DNA from 3 places in the Paenibacillus ilasis genome. Region 2 is predicted to be linked to each of the others. Evidence: predicted binding sites of a transcription regulator. Region 2 holds the regulator's gene; each other region holds the start of a gene.
What was found. The regulator Rex, encoded in region 2, represses fermentation and respiration genes when NADH is low (regulators of the CRP and FNR family bind a similar motif). The targets are predictions, from matches to a motif close to TTGTGAAATATTTCACAA.
Positions count from the first base shown of each region.

Region 1: the regulator Rex is predicted to act here: its motif matches at 2,425-2,442, upstream of ACETK5_RS21180 (DUF438 domain-containing protein).
Region 3: the regulator Rex is predicted to act here: its motif matches at 2,272-2,289, upstream of ACETK5_RS29640 (TorD/DmsD family molecular chaperone).

Region 1 is NZ_JBHDJG010000002.1:210,390-214,679, forward strand. It holds gene ACETK5_RS21170 (glycoside hydrolase family 36 protein) at 1-1,243, shown strand, start outside; gene ACETK5_RS21175 (hypothetical protein) at 1,849-2,211, shown strand; gene ACETK5_RS21180 (DUF438 domain-containing protein) at 2,530-3,786, shown strand; gene ACETK5_RS21185 (hypothetical protein) at 4,185-4,290, shown strand, end outside.
Region 2 is NZ_JBHDJG010000001.1:3,705,313-3,709,602, forward strand. It holds gene ACETK5_RS16630 (hypothetical protein) at 1-156, opposite strand, end outside; gene ACETK5_RS16635 (cell wall elongation regulator TseB-like domain-containing protein) at 426-944, opposite strand; gene ACETK5_RS16640 (amidohydrolase) at 976-2,277, opposite strand; gene ACETK5_RS16645 (redox-sensing transcriptional repressor Rex) at 2,252-2,917, opposite strand; gene dinG (ATP-dependent DNA helicase DinG) at 2,980-4,290, opposite strand, start outside.
Region 3 is NZ_JBHDJG010000004.1:492,872-497,161, forward strand. It holds gene ACETK5_RS29625 (MFS transporter) at 1-160, opposite strand, end outside; gene mobA (molybdenum cofactor guanylyltransferase) at 352-1,008, shown strand; gene moaA (GTP 3',8-cyclase MoaA) at 1,154-2,158, opposite strand; gene ACETK5_RS29640 (TorD/DmsD family molecular chaperone) at 2,500-3,177, shown strand; gene ACETK5_RS29645 (efflux RND transporter permease subunit) at 3,257-4,290, opposite strand, start outside.

The DNA.
Region 1 (4,290 bases), on a different contig from region 2:
GGGCTCGATGTGCTGCTGGCAGGTGGACGCAGACGGCGTGACGTTGACGGCGGACGTGAGCAGTGGCAGTCAAGGCGTCACTCTTGGAAACCGGATTCTCAAATTCGCCGAGCTCGTGCAGGTCCATGGAGGCAAGAACATGACGCCGTATGAGACGACCCGGATGCTGTGCAGCTCCATGTGCGAGCAACCGGTACTGCCGAGCGTTCCGGTATATGGGGGCAACAACTGGTATTATGCCTACGGCAAAAGCTCCCATCATCAAATTGTAGAAGATTCGCAGTTTATTTCCGCCATGGCGGAGGGCTTAACGAATCGTCCGTTCATGGTCATTGATGACGGCTGGCAGATCAGCTCCGGCACCTGTAACGGCGGTCCATGGATAGGAAATCGCGATTTTCCCGACATGGCGGAACTGGCGGATGAAATGAAGCAGGCTGGCGTCCGACCCGGCATCTGGTGTCGTCCGCTCTTAACGCAGGAGAAGGTGCCGGAATCCTGGATCCGTTACACGAAAGGCGGGCATTTCTTAGATCCGAGCCGCCCGGATGTGCTTGAATATGTCGCGGAAACGATGAGTCGGTTGCATGAATGGGGTTATGAGCTGATCAAGCATGATTTCTCGACCTTCGATCTATTCGGACAATGGGGTTTTCAGATGAAGGGAAAAGCCCATGCGCTGCCGTACGCCTTGAGCGATACTTCCCGCACCACCGCCGAAATCGTTCTCGACTTGTACCGGACGATTGCAGAGGCTTCGAAGGACAGTCTGATTATCGGCTGCAATACGATTGGGCATCTGGCGGCGGGATTGTTTGAAATTCAGCGCACCGGAGATGATACCAGCGGCAGATCGTGGGAAAGAACACGCAGAATGGGCGTGAATACGCTGGCCTTCCGGATGCCTCAGCATGGAACCTTGTTCAGCCATGACGCGGATTGCGTGGGCATTACCACCGAGGTGCCTTGGGAATTCAACCGTCAGTGGCTCGATCTGCTGGCAAACAGCGGTACGCCGCTCTTCGTGTCGGCCGACCAGAAGGAGTTAAGCGGGCAGCAGAAGCGGGAGGTGCGGCAGGCCTTTGGGGCAGCTTCCCGTCCGCTTCCGACAGCGGAGCCGTTAGACTGGATGTATAACAGTTGTCCTTCTCTATGGAAGATTGCCGGGGAGGTCCGGAATTACAGCTGGAACGGCGAAGCCGTCTTGGGGGCAGGTACAAGAGATCACGAATGGTGGCGTTAACAGCCTTCGAACAAGAAAGTACCGCTTTCCGTTGGCAAGTGGATGAAGATCCCTTATTTACGGGACTCGGCCTATTCTCGTTTTATGCGGACGGAAGAGGCCTTGCTATATGCTGAAATTCGCCCATTAAGAAGATCATGAGGACAGGGGATCCGTTATTTACGGGACTCGGCCTATTCTGGAGTTCACGCGGACAGAGGATCCGCTATTGTATCATAATCACGGAATAATCCGTGATAAATCCCGGAATAGCGGATCTCTTGTCCGCATATTGCTTCGAAATCGGTAAAAACAAGGAAATAGCGGAACCAGTGTCCTCAATTAACGCAAAATCGATGGACTTTAACAATGCTGGATGGCGGTATCCTAATCAGGGAATCTGTACGCGGCTAGTTGCTGCCGAACTGAATAACAGTAATACAAAAAAGCCTATGCCGTTACATAGCGGGTAAGCTTTAGCGGCATACCGTACATCCTGCCAAGCCACGGCTCGCCTCCATAAAACCATGCACAAGTCATCAGCCCGTTCGGGTTGGTGGCTTTTCCATTTGTGGTATAATAATCCTTAATGTCTACATTAACAGAAGATTGGCTGGTGAATCTGAATGAGCGAAAAATTCTGGTTAGTTGTACAGTATCCTCTGAAAAGTGTAAAAGGCAGCCAACGTGATCACTGGTTGAGAGAACAAGTAATGAAATACTTGCAACTATCTTTAGCAGATGCAGATTTAGGCCATGTTGACGGTTTTGATATGGGGAAAAACATATCCGATCCAAAAAAATATTCGCTTAATATATTCTGTGTCATTACGGAAGAAGAACGGGCGATAGCCTTGGTAAAAAGAGTGTTAAGAGAGAGCCGGCTTGATTATACTCGCATAAAAATGGCTACCATGCCCTACGGAACCGAAGAAACATATACCCTGAAATATGCATATAAAAAGGGTGTTACGGATTTTTCACTATAGGGGTTTGAATCCCCTCCGTACATTCCATAAAGAAGCGACCGTGACCGGTCGCTTTTTGTTTACCGGCCCAGATGCAATTCGGAAACAAGGGATGTTACGTATTTATGGCCGAGCGGGCTTCGCGTTCAGTCGTGCGGCCATTTCGTCAAGTGGACAGAGATTTTTCGAAGAAGATGGATTACTTTTTCTTTGTTCAATGAATCTTCATTACCTTTGTGCTTTTAATCACAAGTGAAGGAGCATGAGGATGCTAGTTTAGAGAAGTAAACAGAATAGAACTTCATCTTTATATATCGAAACAAAACAGAGGTGATGAACATGAGTGAATTAATTAATAACCGTGAGGAAGGAATTTCTGCTCATCGAACGGCCCGTATACATTTACTCAAGGAAATCATTAAAGAGCTGCACCATGGAAAAAGCGTGGAGGAAGTGAAGTCAAAATTCAACCAAGCTGTAGGCGAAATATCGGTTGATGAAATTTCGGAGCTGGAGCAAGTGCTAATGCAGGAGGAAGGAATACCGGTAACCGAAGTACAGCGACTGTGCAGTGTGCATGCTGCTGTATTCAAAGGTTCCATCCAAGACATTCACAGAGCTCATAAACCCGAAGAGCAGCCTGGACATCCTGTGTTTACCTTTAAGATGGAGAACCAAGAAATCGATCGACTGGCAAATTTCAAAATCGCGCTGCATCTGGATCAATTTCTGAAGGATCAAGGGGAGGCAAATCGCCTCAAATTGCTGGAGGATTTCAGTCTCCTCTATGACGTAGACAAACACTACAGCCGCAAAGAAAATTTGCTCTTTCCATTTCTCGAGAAATACGGAATTTATGGACCGACCAAAGTGATGTGGGCAGTCGATGACGGTATCCGAATGGGAATAAAAGAAGTAAAATCCAAACTCGCTCATGATGAGGGCAATGCGCAGAGCGTAGTGGACCTTGCCAAACGCGTCTTAAATGAAGTAACAGAAATGATCTATAAAGAGGAACATATCTTATTACCTATGGCTCTGGAAAAGTTGACGGAAGATGAATGGCTTCAAATTGCTGCCCAAAGCGAAGAAGTCGGTTATTGTTTAATTGCGCCGGATCAAGCATGGATTCCTGAAAGAGCAGCTGAACCTGGCACAGATCAGGGATTGGCGTCTTCTCCGCTACAAGAGGGGTATATCCGAATGAGTACTGGCATTTTATCGGTCAAACAGATGGAATCCATCTTAAATCATTTACCAGTCGACCTAACCTTTATCGATGAGCATGATATCGTTCGATATTTTTCACAGGGCAAAGAGAGAATCTTCGTTCGCACCAAAGCGGTGATCGGCCGAAGTGTTCAGAACTGCCACCCTCCGCAAAGCGTTCACGTCGTCAATCAGCTGCTTGCTGATTTCAAAGCAGGTGTCAAAGATGCAGAAGATTTCTGGATCCCGGTTAAAGATAAATTTGTCTACATTCGTTATTTTGCCGTGAGAGATGAAGAAGGAAACTATATAGGCACGCTTGAATTCACTCAAAACATTAAGCCGATTCAGGAGCTCACCGGTCAAAAACGGATACTCTCTCCGTAAGAAGGGAAGCCGTTCACCTTGGGATTCACCTGAATTGGATTCTAAAAGCCTTTGGCTTTCTAACTAGGGGGGACTGCCCCTTCTGTGAGACAGCGATCAAAATACTGATAAGTCTAAACAACCAGTCACCGAAAACAATCGGAGACTGGTTGTTTCGTTTCGCTTGTTGAATTTAATCAAAATATCAATTAGAAAACCTCCTGACCAACGCGATCCGTAGAATCGTGGTTTTGCTCAGCCACGCTTTGCCTTCAGTGGGGAACTCTCCTTTACAGCTCTGTGGGCACTTCCTTAGTCTTAGCTAAGAAGGTACAATTCAAAGTAGATCCCAGAAATCCGTCCCGAACTAAAATTCATAATGCGCCATGGGTTAAAGGCAAGCAGGCGGAGCCGGTGCGATGGTTGGCGGCCCGGTTGGTTCGGCTATCGGTTCCTATGTGGGAGGTGCGGCTGGAGCCTTTGTCGGTGATGGCGCAGCTAAAGTGGTCGAAAGTGGAGTTCGCT
Region 2 (4,290 bases):
AATATCTATATGAGAATCCTTCACGCCGTCATATTGTGACACAACATTTGCCAGCGGATTTTGCAAAGCCATCTGCCGATACAGAAACCATCCGCCAAAGAGAACCGATGCTGAGATCACGACAGTCAGCATGATAGGTACAATGCGTAGTTTCATGAAGTTCCTCCTTCATTTCCTGTATAAAATTTTGTCTATCATTTGGTAACACAAAAATACATATAACAACGATATATTGCGATGCATGTAATTTATATGCTCGTTTTGTACAAGTACGAGTATATCACATCTTATATACTTTTTCATGCATGTCTGTGAAAATATTTAGAACAGTTTTTCCATATTTTTTCTGAATGCGCTTACAATTATGAAGGAAAAAGAGAAGCCCCCTCTTAAATAGTAAGGGACGCCTCTCTTTACTTCGTTTATTATTGATTTGGAAGAATAATGTCATTACCGATCGTGTTACCGTCTTGAAAACGATAAAACCGATAGCCGCGCTGACCGTTGTGTTCATACTGCAGCTGCCAGGCATACTCGCCTTCATACATTCCAGGCAGCAATCGCTTAATTTCCACACCAGGCAATTCGTTATAAATCTGATCCCGAATCTGGGCTTCCGACATCCCTGTATTCAATAAAACGGACTGGACAGCATCGGCACCTTCAACAGGTATGTTGTCATCTGTAAATTTTACCCATACCATACGATCTTGATTGTCCTGATCCTTGCCGCTTACCACCCAATAGTTATTATCCTCGCCCCACACCGATTTATAGGTCTTTCCGGACGAAACCAATTGGCCATGCTGCTTGGCGGCAGCAATCGCCATTCTTTCTTCATTCCAAGTGTCTTTCATAACATATGAATAATAGAGCTGTAAACCAAGCAGTAACAGCAGCACGCCGGATACACTAAGCAAGATCCACTTCGTTTTTTTCTTCAAATCCGTCTTCCTCGCTCCCCTTGATTATTCCCTAGAGGGTTGTAAGACGCTCAAAGGCACGCTGCGCTTCCCGCCGGATACGTTCCTCATCGAGAGTAAGGCTCGCGCCATTCTTCACGACCTGCTTACCGTCAACCCATACATGCTCAACATCCTTCGCACTGGCGGAGTAGATAGCATGAGAAATATAATCCGTCTTCGGAAGGAAGTGCGCCTGATCCGTGTTCAGTGCGATCATATCTGCCTTCATTCCTACCGCAAGCGTACCGATATCCGCAAGGAAAGCTGACTTGGCACCATACTCTGTACCCATCCGAAGCGCTTCGGATGCAGGAATCGCGGTTGGATCCCCGCTTACTCCTTTATGGATCAGTGCCGCCAGGCGCATCTCTTCAAACATATCCAGATTATTATTGCTCGCAGGTCCATCGGTACCCAAAGACACGGTGACCCCGGCTTTCAGTAGTGCAGGCACGCGAGCGATGCCGCTGGCAAGCTTCAGATTGCTGCCTGGATTATGCGACACCATCACTTGATGCTTAGCCAGGATTTCGATTTCTTCATCGGTCAGATGGACGGCATGCGCAAGCAGCGTTGGACGGGAAAACATGCCAAGCTTCTCCAAATGGGCAACAGGGCGGAGTCCGTAATCATTTACATTCTGAGCGACTTCCGTTTCCGTTTCGGACATATGCGTATGCAAAGGCAGATTCAGATCATGGGATGCCTGAACGAATTTCTCGATGAAATCCGGCGGGCATGTGTAAGGTGCATGCGGCGAGATCATCGCCGTAATTCTTCCATCCGCCTTGCCATGCCAGTCTTTCGCGAATGCAACCGCCTCATCCAGCTTCTGCTGCTGCACCTCAGGCGGACATAATCCGATGACACCGCGTGTCAGTACGCCGCGCATTCCTGAGTCCTGCACAACCTTTGCAACCTGATCCATATGATCATACATATCCACAAACGTCGTGGTTCCGCCTTTGATCATCTCAAGCACGGAGAGTGAGGTTCCCCAGTACACATCGTCGGCCGTGAATTTGGCTTCCATCGGCCACATTTTTTCCTGAAGCCATACCTGCAGTGCCAGATCGTCGCCATAACCGCGGAGAAGCGACATCGCCGCATGTCCGTGCGTGTTCACCAATCCAGGCAGGAAAAACAGATGGGTTCCGTCGATAATTTCTGTTCCCTCTTGGACGGTTGGCTCTTCTTCACCCAGGTAGGTTATCCGGTCATTCTCTACAACCATATATCCGCGTAGCACGGACCTTCCTTTCTCTAGTACCGCAAACGTTCCGTTTTTAACCATCCACTTCGTTGTCGTCATGTGCTGTATCCTCCTTACCGTTATCCAAATAATAGGCCAAACTTTGCAAATCCGTAGTAAAATCAGCCGTATGAATCCGGATATGGGATGGAGCTTTCAGGATGGTCGGCGCAAAATTCAGAATAGCCTCGATGCCTGCGGCGATAAGCTGATTCGCTACATTTTGCGCTTCAAAATCCGGAACGGTAATAATCCCGATACGAATGCCGTACTCATGAACCGTCTTCTCCAGTTCCTCCATCGGCTGTACAACCAAATTGTTTATTTTCATACCAACTTTGGGAGAATACGAATCGAAAACCGCCACAATCTTCATATTGTCCTTCAGAAATGCATTGTAATTTGATAATGCATGTCCAAGATTACCGGCCCCAATCAATGCGACATTGATCTTCTGGTCCAGCTTTAGAATCTGGCGAATTTTCTCGATCAGATAAGATACGTCATATCCGATCCCTTTCCGTCCAAAATCACCGAAATACGCTAGGTCCTTACGAATTTGAGCAGGATTGAGGTCCAGTTTTTGTCCCAGTTCCTGGGAGGAAACCGTGGAGACCTCCCTTTTCTGAAGCTCATTCAAATAGCGCAAGTATACAGGTAATCTGCGGACCACGGCTTCCGAAATTTTTTCCGATTTCATGCATGCTCCCCCTAATAATAGGTTAATAACTACATTTCAATGTGATCGTTCATGGTTTCACTTTATTCAGCTTGGTTCTCTACGCCTGCCTCTTCCTGCAGCCATTCCGAAATTCGGGGAACAATCCCCTCGGTCGGCATGTGCTCCATCTTTGGTCCCGGCAAGGAATATAGGAAATATTTTCCGTAATAGGATTCAATGACCCGGGTATCGTACACGATGACAATCCCCTTGTCTTGCGCTGTCCGTACCAGTCGGCCAAATCCCTGTTTGAAGCGAATGACGGCTTGCGGAACCGAAAGCTTCATGAAGGGGTTCTTCTTCTGCTGCTGCAGCAATTCGCTCTTGGCTTCAACCAAAGGGTGATTCGGCGGCTGGAACGGCAGCCGGACGATCGCAAGGCAAGTGAGCGCCTCACCGGGTATGTCAACCCCTTCCCAGAAGGAGCTGGTACCCAGCAGAACCGAGGCGCTGCTATCCTGGAATCTCCGGATTAACTTGGTACGGCTGGTTCCATCCATCCCTTGTCCCAGTACGGTAATATCGCTGGATGCCAGCGCCTCCTTCAAGGGCTCATGCACCTGACGCAGCATCCGGTACGAGGTGAACAGGACAAGCATACGTCCATGCGTAGCGATTGCCGTATCGGCCAATGATTGCACTAGTGTATTCACAAAGAGTGCATCCCCGACCGAGCCCTTCACGCTCGGAAAATCGCGCGGCACGACAAGGAGAGCCTGCTCCCTGTAATTAAACGGGGACGGCAGCAGAACCGTGTTCAGGTTGCCGCTATCTGCCGCTTCCTGTAGACCCAAATTCTCGATCATGAACTGGAACGATTTGTCCACCGACAAGGTCGCCGACGTCAGGATCACGCTTTGTTTCTTGTCAAAAAACAATTCCTTCAAGTGGGTGCTTACATCGACAGGCACCGCATAAAGTTGCAGCGATTTCCCGCGGAAATTGCCGTTAGCCTCCATCCAGTATACCGTGCCTTCATCATTCAGGGCCATGAAGGACCTCAGGTCCTCGCGGTGTGCGGCCAGGTCCTTAAACAGACCCGATAGGTCTGTTAACAGACTGTCGGCACTGTAATCGTCGAGATCTTCCTTCATTTCGGCGATCAGCTTGTCACCCTTGCGTACGACATCGCCCAGTATCACATGAATTTGATGTTCCAGCTCGGCAAGCGAATCCCAATCCTTCGGCTTCTTAAGAGGCGATAAGCGAAGCGAGAATTGACCGGCGTCTCCTGGAGATGCATCTCCGCGTTCCGGAAGCAGTCCGAACAATTGATCGCTGAGTCGATCCCAATTCTCTTTTACGGTGATCAGATCCGGATAAATCCGATCTATGATGGAAGACCACTCGAC
Region 3 (4,290 bases), on a different contig from region 2:
GCGCGATGGCCATCAGGCTGCCGATTTCGATTTTGCTCATGCCGATGTCTTGCAAATATAACTGGAAGAAACCGGTGAAGATGACCATGGTTCCGTAAATGAAGAAGTTGAACAGCTTGAGCGATGTCAGCGAAGGTTGAGCATTGTCCATATTCCGCAAGTAGGTCATTCCTTTCAAACCGAATGCAATCCAAAATCGCGGCAACGAAAAAAAAGCCGCTTTCCTTTCAATGTATCACGCATTGAAAAGGGATACAAACCATCTTTTAAATGATTTTCCATTATTCTGGTTATTAACCTATAAACTGAATCAAGTTTTTTTACAACGTGTAAGAAAGGCTGGTAGAGCATATGAGCGGTCAACCCATAGATGTCGGCCTTCCGCCGGACCAGGTGACGGGTATCGTGCTTGCAGGTGGAGCCTCCCGGAGAATGGGGAGAAACAAGGCGCTGCTGCCCATAGAGGGAATGAGTCTAATCGAACGAACCGTTCAGGCGCTTGGCAAGGTTAGCGGACGGGTAATCCTATCCACCAATGCCCCGGACTCTTATCCATTTCTCGGACTGGAATGCGTTCCCGACCTTTATGTCGGGCAAGGCCCGATGGCGGGACTCCATGCAGCGCTCAAGTCATCCCAAAGCACATGGAACATGGTTGCTGCGTGCGACATGCCCCATATCCATGAGCGTTTCCTTCGGGGACTACTGGATCTGGCGAACAAGCAGCACACAGCCGCCGCGGTCATCCCCGTTGTAGATGGTAGGGTGCATCCGCTGCTGGCGGCTTATCGCAAAGAAACCGCAGAAGGCCTTGAACGCAGGCTGATCAAGGGACAATTGCGCATGGTAGAGTGGGTGCAGGAGCTGGATGCCGTCTTCGTGCACGAGGAGCAATTAGAGGCAATGACGGGCCTTGATCCGCGCAGGATTTTATTTAATATGAACACGCCTGGGGAATACGAGGCAGCAGGCGGCCTGCTGAACTCGGACTTTCCTGAGGAACAATAGTAGAGTTTCTCATAGCAGCATCAAGGTGCAAAGGTTGATGAAACCGGTACTCATCCTAAAAAAATCCCCGCCATCTAAATGCTTGGCGGGGATTTTAATATAGATAAAACGACTGCCTTCGGCTATTATACGCACAGCAGATGGTTTATCCACCGATCTGTGACATACGCCGGACGGTGGGGGTATGGCTTTGCGTTTTTTTCTCGAGCGCGAGCGCCATTTCATGATTCAGCGGTTTGGCGCCCAGCGCTTTGCGGAACAGGTTCGCCACCGCGGAAGGATCATCGACGACGCGGCGCACGTTAAATTCGTCGGACCAGTACAGGCAAGCTTTGATGTGGCCGTCAGCCGTCAGCCTGAGGCGGTTGCAGGAATCGCAGAAATGATCGCTGACCGGATGGATCAGACCGAAGGTTCCTGTAGCTCCAACCACCTTCATATTTTGTGAGGGCCCATTGCTGGATGGCCCCTGCTCTTCTTGAATGGTCCAACCCGCCTCCTGGCACACTTCGGATACCCGGCTCAGCGGCATATATGAATCTCGCCAGGCATCGGATGCTTGGCCGATCGGCATGTATTCAATAAAGCGGACATGAAGGGGACGATCGAGCGTCAGCGCGATAAAGTCGCGAATCTCGTCTTCGTTGAAGCCCTTCATTAACACCATGTTCAGTTTGATGGGATCCAGGCCGGCTTCATAAGCGGCTTCAATGCCTTCCAGCACTTTGCGCACTTGACCGCCGCGCGTGATGCGGGCGTATCGCTCCTCATGAAGCGAATCCAGGCTGATGTTGATTCGGGTAAGTCCCGCTTCCTTAAGCAGACGAGCTTTGGATGGGAGCATGATCCCGTTGGTGGTGAGGGAAATATCTTGAATTCCATCAATGGAAGCAATCATATGGACCAAGGACTCCAGATCCTTGCGCACCAGCGGCTCGCCGCCGGTAAGGCGTACTTTGGAGACGCCCATAGGGGCAAGGACGCGCATGATCGCTGCGATCTCTTCATAGCTCATAATCTGATCGTGAGGTTGGAATTCCACCCCTTCTTCCGGCATACAATAGACACAACGAAGATTGCATCGATCCGTCACTGAGATACGAATATAATCATGGACCCGACCGAAAGAATCTTTAAGCGGTTCGATCATGGAAATCCCCCTTTATAGCATGCATGGTCACATTGTAGCTATTCCCCGTACGGGAGTCAATGCACCTTTTGGGTCATGCCGGCAGGACAAGCTGCGGCAAAACGGCCATTGTTTTGTGAGAAGAATCACAGAAAACGCTTTCGGGATCCAGTATATTGAAGCTGTGGACAAAAGCTTTCTCCCCTTGAAAGCGAGTAGTGACATTCTAGATTTCCGAAAGTTTCCTGATTTTTCCGAAATTTTCGGAAATCATTTCAAACTGCTTTCATTAGACGTTCATCTAAGATATACTGTCAAGGATATCACATCCAACAAGAAAGGTTACCAATAGGAGGTTCGATATGGCGATATCACCTGTTCAAACTTTGGAGGTGCCTGACGTCTGTCACAGATGGCTTGAAAACCGGGGGACGGTCTACGAGCTGCTGATTGATTTTTTGGGCAATTGGCCCAGCTTGTCTATGATTGCGGAATGGAGCCGCGGAAGTGGAATTAGCAAGGCTGCGGAATGTTTGAAGGCCGGTACGGACCTGATGACATATTTATGTGGACGCTCACCTGAGGAATTGGTTCGGATTTGCGAATATGAAGGGGCGGAATACCGTCGATTGCTTCAGCAGTCCAAACAGCGTCAGGCGGCAGAGTCTCATTATACGAAGGATGGATGCGCTCAGGATTTAGCCGATTGTTATGCATCCGTCGGTGTTGCCTTTAATAAACTGCACGGCGAAGCGGACGATCATATAGCCATTGAACTGGAATTTATGACACTGCTTCATGACCGTATGCTGAACAATACGTATTGTGAACATAGCATGCTGCAATTGATGGAGGTTCAAGAGAAGTTTCTGGAGGAGCATCTGTTGTCATGGGTGCCATCTCTCTGCAAAGATTTGAAGGAATCCACGAAAAGTCCGCTTTATCAGTCGGTATTCAGTCTGCTGGAGGAGTTCCTCGCACAGGATCTGAACATGCTGAAGACGTGGAAGCATTCCAGGGAAGCTGTGCTGGTACATTAGCGAGCAAGACAACAACATCATCGTCATCAAAAAAAGCCCCGGTCTCCTAATGTAGGAAGCCGGGGCTTTGGTGTTCTACTTAATCTTCGATTCTTTTCTTGCTGAACTTCATCAGGAACTCGTACACGATAGGTACCACTACGAGCGTGAGCAGCGTCGAACTGATCAGACCGCCGATAACCGTAATGCCAAGACCTTTCGAGATGATGCCTGCGCTGTTCTCCCAGCCGAATACGAGAGGCAGGAGAGCGCCGATGGTTGCGAGTGCCGTCATCAAGATTGGACGAAGACGGGTAGCCCCGGCTTCAAGCAGGGCTTCGCGGGTGCTCATTCCTTCGCGTTCCATATGGATCACGCGGTCGATCAATACAATCGCATTGGTCACGACGATACCGATCAGCATGAGTACGCCCATGAGTGCAGACACGTTCAGTGTCTCGCCTGTGACGAGCAAGCCGATAATGGCTCCGATGACAATGAACGGCAGTGAGAACAGGATGGCGAACGGTGCGAGACCGCCACCGAATGTAACCACAAGCACAAAGTATACAATCGCAATGGCTGCCAGCATAGCGAGTCCAAGCTGTCCGAAGGTTTCGTTGATTTGCTCGGTGACGCCTCCGAACTGGACGGATACGCCGTCTGGAAGCTCAAGCTTGTTCACTTCAGTCTCCAGGTTGGTGGAGGCCGAACCAACATCGCTGGACAAGATATCGGCTGTGACGGTCACAACCATTTTCCCGTCGATGCGCATAATGGAATCTGGAGTCGTTCCTTTTTCCACCTTGGCCACATCTTTGATCGGTACTTCGATCCCGAGCGGAGAGGTGACGGTTTCGTTCTCGATTTCCTTAATGCTCTTGTAGGTTTTGCTGTCCGTCTCAATGTAAACATTGTAGGTCTTGTCCTCAATTTTGACTTCGGTCAAGACCGGACGTTCCCGTACAGGAGCCAGCTTCATCGCGAGTTGTCCTGCTGTCAGGCCAAGGGAGCTTAGCTTCTCTTGGTCGGCAACCAGCGTATACTGCTCGAACGCTTCGGACAAGCTGGTTTCTGCATTGTCAAAGGTTGCGGTATCCTTGTTTGCGAGCTCTGCGATTTGATCAGCCACCG